DNA from 3 places in the Streptomyces sp. NPDC005483 genome. Region 1 is predicted to be linked to each of the others. Evidence: riboswitches for the same ligand, from Rfam matches in the RefSeq annotation. Region 1 holds a riboswitch; each other region holds the start of a gene.

Region 1 (3,267 bases):
GCTCGCGGCGATCGTCGGGCGGGCGGTCCCCGGACTGCAGGTCGGCACCTCCGCGATCCCCGTCTTCGGCCGCCACCCCCTGCTGGTCTCCAGCCAGGCCCAGACCGCCCAGGCCGCGACCCACGGCCGCTATCACCTCGGCCTGGCTGTGGGCACGAAGCTGCTGACCGAGACGGGCTTCGGCCTGCCCTTCGATCGGCCCATCGCCCGGCTGCGCGAATTCCTCACCGCCCTCAGGCAGTTGACCGAGACCGGCACGGCCGACTTCCACGGCGAGCTGCTCACCGCCACCACCCCGATCCCGGCGCGGGTGCCGGGCGCCGAGAACGGCGTCCCCCTGCTCGTCGCCGCGATGGGCCCGCAGGCACTGCGGGCCAGCGGTGAGCTGGCCGACGGGATCCTGCCCTATCTGGCGGGACCGCGCGCCCTGGCGGACCACATCGTGCCCGCCCTGACCGCCGCGGCCGAGGCAGCAGGCCGCCCCGCGCCGAGGATCGTGGCCCTGGTGCCCGGCGTGGTCACGGACGACGTCGACGCGGTGCGGGCCAAGGCCACCGAGAACCTCGCCTTCTACGAACAGATCCCGTCCTACGCACGGGTCATCGAACTCTCCGGCGGCCGGCGGGCCGCCGACCTGGCCGTGATCGGCGACGAGAAGACGGTCGAGGCCGAGGTACGCCGTTACCGCGATGCCGGCGCCACCGAGGTCGTGTTCTCGGCCACCGAGATCGCGGGAGAAGCCGACCGTCGACGCACCTGGCGACTCCTGGGCGAACTGGCCGGCTGAGTACACGCGTCGCCTCGACGACCCCCTGCACCCCCTGCACCTCCTGCACCCCCTGCCCGAAGGCACCCCCGGCACAAAGGAGATTCCCCATGACCACCGAGGCCACCACCACGGACCTCCATGCCTTCACCGAGACCTGGCTGGAGTGGTACCGCGCCCAGGAGGCCCGGCTCGCCGCCCCGCACGGGTTCCTGGCGATCACTGGTCTGCACTGGCTCGACGACCGGCCCCAGCGCTTCCCGGACGCGCCCGGCGCGTGGCGCACCGGCCCCGAAGGCGTCGTCGTGGACCTCGACGAGGGCGAGGAACTGGTCGTCGACGGCACGCCGGTGCGCGGCGAGCACCGCTTCGGCGTGCTTCCCGAGCGCGGCGGCGTCGACGCCGTCTGGAAAGACGCCGTCATCGAGGTCGCCAAGCGCGGCGGCCAGGACATCGTGCGCCCCCGGCACCCGGACGCACCGCTGCGCACCGCCTTCACCGGAACACCCGCCTACGCCCCCGACCCGCGCTGGGCCGTGACGGGCCGCTACATCCCGTTCGACACTCCGCGGCCGACCACCGTGGGCGCCGCGGTCGAGGGCCTCGAGCACGTGTACGTCGCGCCGGGCAGGGTCGAATTCGAGCTGGACGGGCAGCAGTTGTCGCTCACAGCGTTCCCCGGCCATGGTGCGGGCCGGCTGATGGTGCTGTTCACCGACGCGACCTCCGGAGTCACCACCTACGCCGCCAACCGGACGCTCGCCCTCGATCCGCCCACCGCGGACGGCACGGTCCTCCTGGACTTCAACCGCGCCGCGAACCTGCCGTGCGCCTACACGGACCTGGCAACCTGCCCGCTGCCCCCGGCCGAGAACCGGCTGCCGGTGGCGATCGAGGCCGGCCAGAAGATCCCCCGCGAGCGCGGCGGGTCCTGAACCGGACGCGATCCCGACCCGAACTCCCCGGACAGGGCGTTCTCTTGCGCCATTGACGTACGACAAGACCGCTCCGTACGATCACGAACGGCATTGAGTGTCAGCGTCAAGCCCTGGCTCGCTGACCGGCAACCCTCCCACGCGGTGGGGTGCTCCAGGTGAAAGCCCGGCGGGATCACCGACGATCTCCGCAAGCGCGTGGCCCCGTGACCGGGGCCGGACATGTGGAGGACCGATATGCGGCACGGTGGTGAGCTCAGCGCCCGGTTCGCCGGCGCCACCGTGTTCTCCCGGCTCTCGCGTCGGCGCCACATCGACCTCAAGCGCTCGACCAGCTGTCTCTGTCAGGCCTGACGGGTCTTCCGCCCGCTGGTCGCAGTGCGGCACCTGTCGTCGCCGTACCCATCTGCGCCTGATCTCCGTCTGTCGTTGATCCGCGTTTCCCCCTGATCCCCGTCTGCACAGCGCTCCCCGGCGCCGGCGTCGCGCCGGCCGGGGCCGCATGCCCGCGCACGGCCGCGCCCTGCACCACCCCCGTGCCCGGTGACACGAGTAGGAGAAGCCCTCCGTGACTGCACTTTCCGATGTCAGAACCTCCCGGTGGGCGGCACTGACCGCCCTTGTGACCACCAGTGTTCTGCTGACCGCCTGCGGCTCCGGCGGCGGCGACTCCGCCACCGGTTCCGGGCAGCCCCGGTCCGGCGGCACCCTGAACTTCGCGGTGGGTTCGGACGCCGGCTGCGTGGATCCGCAGCAGGTCGGCAGCAACGAGACCATCTACTCGGTGCGCCAGGTCGTGGACTCGCTGACGGACCAGGACCCCAAGACCGGCAAGATCGTGCCGTGGCTGGCGAAGAGCTGGGACGTCAGCTCCGACGCCACGACGTTCACCTTCCGTCTCAGGTCGGGCGTCACCTTCAGCGACGGCTCGAAGCTGACCGCGCAGGTGGTCAAGGACAACTTCGACGCGGTGCCGAAGCTGGGCGCCCTGGGCACGCTCGCCGAGGGCTATCTGAGCGGCGTCAAGAACACCACGGTGGTCGACCCGCTCACCGTCAAAGTGACCTTCAGCCAGCCCAACGCCCAGTTCCTACAGGCGACTTCGACTCACTCGCTCGGAATCGAGTCGTCGGCGAGCGTGAAGAGGACCCCGCAGCAGAAGTGCAGCGACGGGGTGATCGGGTCCGGGCCCTTCGTGCTGAAGCAGTACGTGCAGAACCAGTCGATCACCCTGGCCAAGCGCACGGGATACGCGTGGGGTTCCTCGCGGTGGAGCAAGAAGGGCGAGGCATACCTGGACAAGCTGGTGTTCAAGGTCGTCCCGGAGGCGGGCGTACGGGCCGGAAGTCTCCAGTCCGGCCAGGTCGACGCGATCAGCAGCGTGGGCAAGGCCGACGAGGCGGCGCTCAAGGGCGGTCAGGTCACGCTCCAGCGACGGGCCAACCCCGGCGTCGTGTTCGGTCTCGGGCTCAACAACTCACGGCCGGCCCTGAAGGACCCGAGGGTGCGCCAGGCGATCCTGTTCGCCGTCGACCGGCAGCAGGTCGCCGACACCGTCTTCCCCAC
Region 2 (3,267 bases), on a different contig from region 1:
ACGCCGTAGAGGTGAACCGGAAGGACCACACCGTCGATCCGTCGGCCGGGTCCAGGGCGAGGAGTTCGTAGTCGGTCGCGGTGACGCCCGGGCCGCGGAACGGCACGCAAGGTGGGCCCGCCCCGCCGACGGTCTGCGCGGCCCGCCCGGCGCCTGGGCGAGCCACACCTCGCCCATAGGCGCGCCGGACGCCAGTACGTCAGACGGCCGGGACGCAGCGGCCGTCCTCGGTGCGGTACGTCCACTTCGCACCGTCCGCGACCAGTTCCTTCACGGCCTGCACGAACCGCTCCACGTGCTCGTCCGGCGTGCCCGCGCCGAAGCTCACCCGGATCGCGTTGAGGGACTTCTCGCCGGGCGCGGCCTCGGGGGCGCCGCACTCGCCCTGGGACTGCGGGTCGCTGCCGAGGAGGGTGCGGACGAGGGGGTGGGCGCAGAAGAGGCCGTCGCGGACGCCGATGCCGTACTCCGCGGAGAGCGCGGCGGCGAAGTGGGAGCTGTTCCAGCCCTCGACGACGAAGGAGATCACGCCGACGCGGGGGGCCTCGTCGCCGAAGAGGGACAGGACGCGGACCTCGGGGACGTCGGCGAGGCCCTGGCGGACCTTCTCGATCAGGTACTGCTCGCGGGCGACCAGGCTGTCGAAGCCGGCTTCGGTCAGGGCCTTGCAGGCGGAGGCGATGGAGTAGGCGCCGATGACGTTGGGCGAGCCGGCCTCGTGGCGGGCGGCGCTGTCGTGCCACTCCACGTCCACTCCCCCGTCCTCGCGCCGGGTGACCTTGCGGCTGGCGCCGCCGCCCGCGAGGTAGGGGTCGGCGGCCTTGAGCCAGTCGGCGCGGCCGGCCAGGACGCCGGAGCCGAAGGGGGCGTAGAGCTTGTGGCCGGAGAAGGCGATCCAGTCGACGTCGAGGTCACGGACGCTCACCGGGTGGTGCGGAGCCAGCTGGGCGGCGTCCAGGACGATCCGGGCGCCGTGCGCGTGGGCGGCGGCGGCCAGCTCACGGACCGGCCACAGCTCGCCGGTGACGTTGGAGGCGCCGGTGACGCAGACCAGGGCCGGGCCCTGGGGGTCGCGGTCGGCGAGGGCCTTCTCCAGGGTCTCCACGGCCTGCCGCGGGGTGCGCGGGGCGTCGAGGTAGCTGACCTGGGCGTCCTTCCAGGGCAGCAGGCTCGCGTGGTGCTCGGTCTCGAAGACGAAGACCTGGCAGTCGGCGGGGAGGGCGGCGGCCAGGAGGTTGAGCGAGTCGGTGGTCGACCGGGTGAAGACCAGCTGGTCGTCGTCGCGGCAGTCGAGGAACTCGGTGACGGTCCTACGGGCGTTCTCGAACAGGTCGGTCGACAGCTGGGAGAGGTAGCCGGCCCCGCGGTGCACGCTGCCGTAGTAGGGCGCGTACGCCGCCACGTCGTCCCAGACCCGCTGGAGGGCCGGAGCGCTGGCCGCGTAGTCGAGGGCGGCGTAGGTGACCTCGCCGCCGGTGACGAGCGGGACGGTGACATCCCGGCCCAGAACGGGCAGCTGGGCACAAATGGTCTGGGTGGAGGCAGCGGTGGAGACAGACATGGGGGACTCCCGTGAAAAGAGAAAGGGTGATGATGAGATGGGTGCGCGGAGGCGGGGCTCGGCGGCCCTATCGCATTCGCTTGCTCACGGAAGACTCCCTCGAACGACCAGGACCCCTGGTTTCGAGAGGGGCCCGCGCTTGCCGTAGACCTCGCTGCCTACGGCCTGGTCTTCACCCGGGGCACCCCGCCACGGACGGAGGGTTGCCGGACAGTCGGCCGGGGCCTCATGACTGTCACTCATGACCTGGTCAAAGAACGTACGTGAAGTGATCGTCGTCCCGCAACCCGTGTCCGGATCGCGGGACGACTCCCGGTCGCACGCTAGGCGTTGCTCGCGGCCACCCAGCGCTCCAGCGTCCGCTTCGCCGACCCCGAGTCGATCGATTCGGCGGCCTTGTCCATCCCGGCCCTCAACTGCTCGGCCAGCGTCCCGGAACCGGGGTCCAGGGCCACCAGCGCGGCCGCCGAGTTCAGGAGTACGGCCTCCCGGACCGGGCCCCTCTCGCCGTCCAGGAGGTTGCGCGCGACCTCCGCGTTGTACGCCGGGTCACCGCCGCGCAGGGCCTCCACCGGCACCAGGTCGAGGCCCACGTCCCGGGGGTCGAAGCTCTCCTCGGTGACCTTGCCGTCGCGGACGGTCCAGACGTGGGAGGTCGACGTGGTCGTCAGCTCGTCGAGGCCGTCGTCGCCGCGGAAGACGAGCGCGGAGTTGCCGCGCTCGGCGAAGACGCCCGCGACCACCGGGGCCATGCGCGGGTCGGCGACTCCGACCGCCTGGGACCGCACCCGGGCGGGATTGGTCAGCGGGCCGAGGATGTTGAACACCGTGCGGATGCCCAACTGCCCGCGTGCGGCGCCCGCGTGACGCAGCGCCGGATGGAACTTGATCGCGAAGCAGAACGTGATCCCGGCCTCCTCCGCCACCTCGGCCACCCGCTGCGGGGTCAGCTCCAGGTTGACGCCGAGCTTCTCCAGGACGTCGGAGGCGCCGGACGCGGAGGACGCGGCCCGGTTGCCGTGCTTGACGACCGTGGCACCGGCTCCGGCCACGACGATCGCCGACATGGTGGAGATGTTGACGGTCTTGGCGCCGTCGCCGCCGGTGCCGACGATGTCCACCGTCCGCCCGGGTACTCCGATCACGTTGGCGTGCTCGTACATCGCCCGGACGAGGCCGTTGATCTCCTCGACCGTCTCGCCCTTGGCCCTGAGGGCGACCACGAAACCGGCGATCTGCGCGTCGGTCGCCTCGCCCTGCATGATCCGGTCCATCGCCCACGCCGTCGCGTCGGCGCTCTGGTCACGGCCGTACAGCAGGGCGTTCAGTACCTCGGGCCAGGAACGGCCCGCCGCGGTGTCGCCTCCAGCGGGGGTCACAGCGCTCATGGGGCCGCTCCAGATGTCGTAGAAAAGTGTGCCCACACCCTATCCAGCCCGGCGCACGACAAAGGGCCCCCGTCCGGCGTTCGGACGGGACGCAGAAGACCCGGTGGGTCGGACGGAGCCTCCGCCCCGGGCGGCCCGACTCCCGTGGTCGGGCGCGGCCCCGCGCGTTGGGCAGCTCTGTCACGTCGTCCTCGGCCCGACGGGGCGGTGGCGCAACCCCCTCGGGCCGCACGGCTGGACGCACCGGACCTGGTTCGCCCCCTCGCAGACGCGGCAGAAGGAGCCGTCCCGTGCTTCCTCCTCGGCCTCGGGCCGGCG
Region 3 (3,267 bases), on a different contig from region 1:
GAACCGCCGCAGCTTGCCCTGGTCGTCGAGAACACGCGCGGCGATACCCGTGTGGTTCTTCTCCAGATCGGCGATGACCTCGGCGAGGGTCCCACCCTCGGCCTGCACCTCGGCCTGCCCGCCGGTGTAGGTGCGCAGAATGGTGGGGATACGGACGGAAACGCTCATGTTCAAGACCTCCGGTCAGGTAAACGCACCCAGGGGCGCGGGGAACTGCGCGACCAGCCCCCGCAGGCCCGCAGACGAACAACGACCTCTTATGCGAGGCCGGCCTCGCGGAACGAATCAAGGTTGGGACGAATCGTCGCCGTCAGACCCGTACCCGCCACCGCGTCCAGCGTCTTCAGACCGTCCCCGGTGTTCAGCACAACGGTCGTCAGCGAGGGATCCAGCACGCCGTTCTCGATCAGCTTCTTCGTCACACCCACGGTCACCCCACCGGCGGTCTCCGCGAAGATCCCCTCACTCCGGGCGAGCAGCCGAATCGCGTCGACGACCTGCTCGTCGTTCACGTCCTCCACCGCACCGCCGGTACGACGCGCGATGTCCAGGACGTACGGCCCGTCCGCGGGGTTGCCGATGGCCAGCGACTTGGCGATGGTGTTCGGCTTCTGCGGCCGGACCACATCGTGCCCCGCCTTGTACGCGACGGAAACCGGGCTGCACCCCTCGGCCTGCGCGCCGAAGATCTTGTACGGCTTGTCCTCGACGAGCCCCAGCTTGATCAGCTCCTGGAGACCCTTGTCGATCTTCGTGAGCTGCGAGCCGGAGGCGATCGGCACGACCAGCTGGTCGGGGAGCCGCCAGCCCAGCTGCTCGCAGATCTCGTACGCCAGGGTCTTGGACCCCTCTGCGTAGTAAGGCCGCAGGTTGACGTTGACGAAGCCCCAGCCCTCGCCCGCCGGGTCGCCGATCAGCTCGGAGCAGAAGCGGTTCACGTCGTCGTAGTTGCCCTCGATGCCGACGAGCTCGCCGCCGTAGATCGCGGCCATGACGACCTTGCCCTGCTCCAGGTCGTGCGGGATGAACACGCAGGAACGGAAGCCGGCCCGGGCGGCGGCGGCACCCACGGCGCCGGCGAGGTTGCCGGTGGAGGAGCAGGAGAGGGTGGTGAAGTTGAAGGCGCGAGCGGCCTCGATGGCCTGCGCGACGACCCGGTCCTTGAAGGAGTGCGTCGGGTTGCCGGAGTCGTCCTTGATGTACAGGCCGCCGGTCACCCCGAGCTCACGGGCGAGGTTGTCGGCCTTGACGAGATGGGTCCAGCCAGGGTTGATGTTGGGCTTGTCCGCCACGTCCGCGGGGACGGGCAGCAGCGGGGCGTAACGCCAGATGTTCGCGGGACCCGCCTCGATCTGCTTGCGGAGCTCCTCGGTGTCGTAGGCCGAGAAGTCGTACGCGATCTCGAGCGGGCCGAAACACTCCTCGCAGGCGAAGACCGGGCCGAGCGGGACGCGGTGGCCGCATTCGCGGCAGCTCAGCGCCGCGGCGGGACCCAGATCGACGGAGTTCGTGGTGCTTGCAACAGTCTGCGCAGCCATGGAGGCGAGGCCCTTTCTCCTCATCTTCCTCACGACGCACTTCGCCGTGAGACGGATTTGGCACCTTCCCGAGTCGGGAGCCTCGCGGAGACGATCGTCATCGATCGCTACGAGAACCGACTGGAGGGTTGCCGGGGCTTCATCGGGCCGTATCCCTCTGCCCCTCTGGATGAGCGGTATGAAGTTGTGAACGGCGGGCCAACCTGGACATGCGATGGTCATCCGCGTTGTTCAAGACTGTAACCGACGACCAGGACAGTTGAGAGAGTCGTCCGAACCGCGAGATGGATCACCCGCAGATCACACGCAGAGGAGCCGCGCACTGTGCTGAACGAAGTCGAGCGCTGGCTGGCCACCCGTTCCTGGTCCGTGACCGATCGCCCGCTCCACCGGATCATGGCCGCGAAGCGGAACTCGGGTCAGACCGTCAGTGTCGTCCTGCCCGCGCTCAACGAGGAGGAGACGGTCGGTGACATCGTCGCCGTGATACGTCATGACCTCATGCAGCAGGTCCCGCTCGTCGACGAGATCGTCGTCGTCGACTCGGGATCGACCGACCGCACGTCCGAGGTCGCCGCCGCGGCCGGCGCGCGGGTCGTCCACCGTGACGACATCCTCCCGCGCATACCCGCCGTGCCCGGCAAGGGCGAGGTCCTGTGGCGCTCCCTGCTCGCCACCAGCGGGGACATCGTCTGCTTCATCGACGCCGACCTGAAGGAGTTCTCCTCGGACTTCGTCTCCGGCATCGTGGGCCCGCTGCTCACCGACCCCGGGGTCGACCTGGTCAAGGGCATGTACGACCGTCCCCTGGGCGGCGCCGCCGGACAGGGCGGCCGGGTCACCGAGCTCATGGCGCGCCCGCTGCTGAACATGCACTGGCCGCAGCTGGCCGGTTTCGTGCAGCCGCTGGGCGGCGAGTACGCGGCCCGGCGCTCGCTGCTGGAGCAGCTGCCGTTCCCCGTCGGCTACGGCGTTGAGCTGGGCATGCTGGTCGACGCCCTGCACCTGGTCGGCCTGGACGCGCTCGCCCAGGTCGACGTGGGGGTGCGCAAGCACCGCCACCAGGACGGGCAGGCCCTGGGCCGGATGTCCGCCGCGATCTACCGCACCGCCCAGCTGAGGCTGGCCCGCGGCCATCTGATCCGGCCCTCCCTCACCCAGTTCGAGCGGGGCCGGGACGGCTTCGAGCCGCGTACGTACTCCGTGGACACGGAGGAGCGGCCGCCGATGGTGGAGATCGCGGAGTACGCGGAGCGGAAGGTCGCGTGACGGTCCAGGTAACAGAACGGAGCGTTCCGTATACGTCCGCCCACTGGGCGCATCCGTACGTTTGAGCGTTTGGGGGCCGGGCTAGGTTGAGGCGTATGGCTTCCACGTCTTCCGTGCAGGGTGCTGCCCAGGTACTGGTCGCGTCCAATCGCGGCCCGGTCTCCTACGAGGTCCAGGAGGACGGTTCGCTGAAACCCAGACGGGGTGGCGGCGGACTGGTCTCGGGTCTGTCGGCGATCGGTCCGGAGGCGGGCGCGCTGTGGGTGTGCTCGGCGCTGTCCGACGGTGACCGCGAGGCGGTACGGCAGGGGGTCGGCGAGGACGGCGTCCGGATGCTCCCGATCCCGGCCGACGTGCACGCGGACGCGTACAACGGCATCGCGAACTCGGTCCTGTGGTTCGTCCACCACCTCCTCTACCAGACTCCCCTGGAGCCGTCCTTCGACGCGGAGTTCCGGCG

Evidence for each region. Region 1 has a riboswitch for S-adenosylmethionine ahead of ABZT06_RS01965 (putative leader peptide). Riboswitches for the same ligand answer to the same signal wherever they lie in the genome.
Region 2: it holds a riboswitch for S-adenosylmethionine, as region 1 does, so the genes downstream of both, ABZT06_RS11155 (aminotransferase class V-fold PLP-dependent enzyme) here and ABZT06_RS01965 (putative leader peptide) in region 1, are expected to answer to the same signal.
Region 3: it holds a riboswitch for S-adenosylmethionine, as region 1 does, so the genes downstream of both, thrC (threonine synthase) here and ABZT06_RS01965 (putative leader peptide) in region 1, are expected to answer to the same signal.

The regions. Positions count from the first base shown of each region.
Region 1 is NZ_JBEXEA010000001.1:426,093-429,359, reverse strand. Features, by position in the region: gene ABZT06_RS01975 (LLM class F420-dependent oxidoreductase) at 1-787, shown strand, start outside; gene ABZT06_RS01970 (DUF1684 domain-containing protein) at 877-1,701, shown strand; SAM riboswitch class IV at 1,791-1,904, shown strand; gene ABZT06_RS01965 (putative leader peptide) at 1,924-2,055, shown strand; gene ABZT06_RS01960 (ABC transporter substrate-binding protein) at 2,270-3,267, shown strand, end outside.
Region 2 is NZ_JBEXEA010000004.1:479,004-482,270, reverse strand. Features, by position in the region: gene ABZT06_RS11160 (hypothetical protein) at 1-29, opposite strand, end outside; gene ABZT06_RS11155 (aminotransferase class V-fold PLP-dependent enzyme) at 200-1,561, opposite strand; SAM riboswitch class IV at 1,692-1,808, opposite strand; gene trpD (anthranilate phosphoribosyltransferase) at 1,885-2,949, opposite strand.
Region 3 is NZ_JBEXEA010000012.1:117,004-120,270, forward strand. Features, by position in the region: gene ABZT06_RS23705 (MoaD/ThiS family protein) at 1-168, opposite strand, end outside; gene thrC (threonine synthase) at 258-1,538, opposite strand; SAM riboswitch class I at 1,556-1,714, opposite strand; gene ABZT06_RS23715 (glucosyl-3-phosphoglycerate synthase) at 1,863-2,807, shown strand; gene ABZT06_RS23720 (trehalose-6-phosphate synthase) at 2,903-3,267, shown strand, end outside.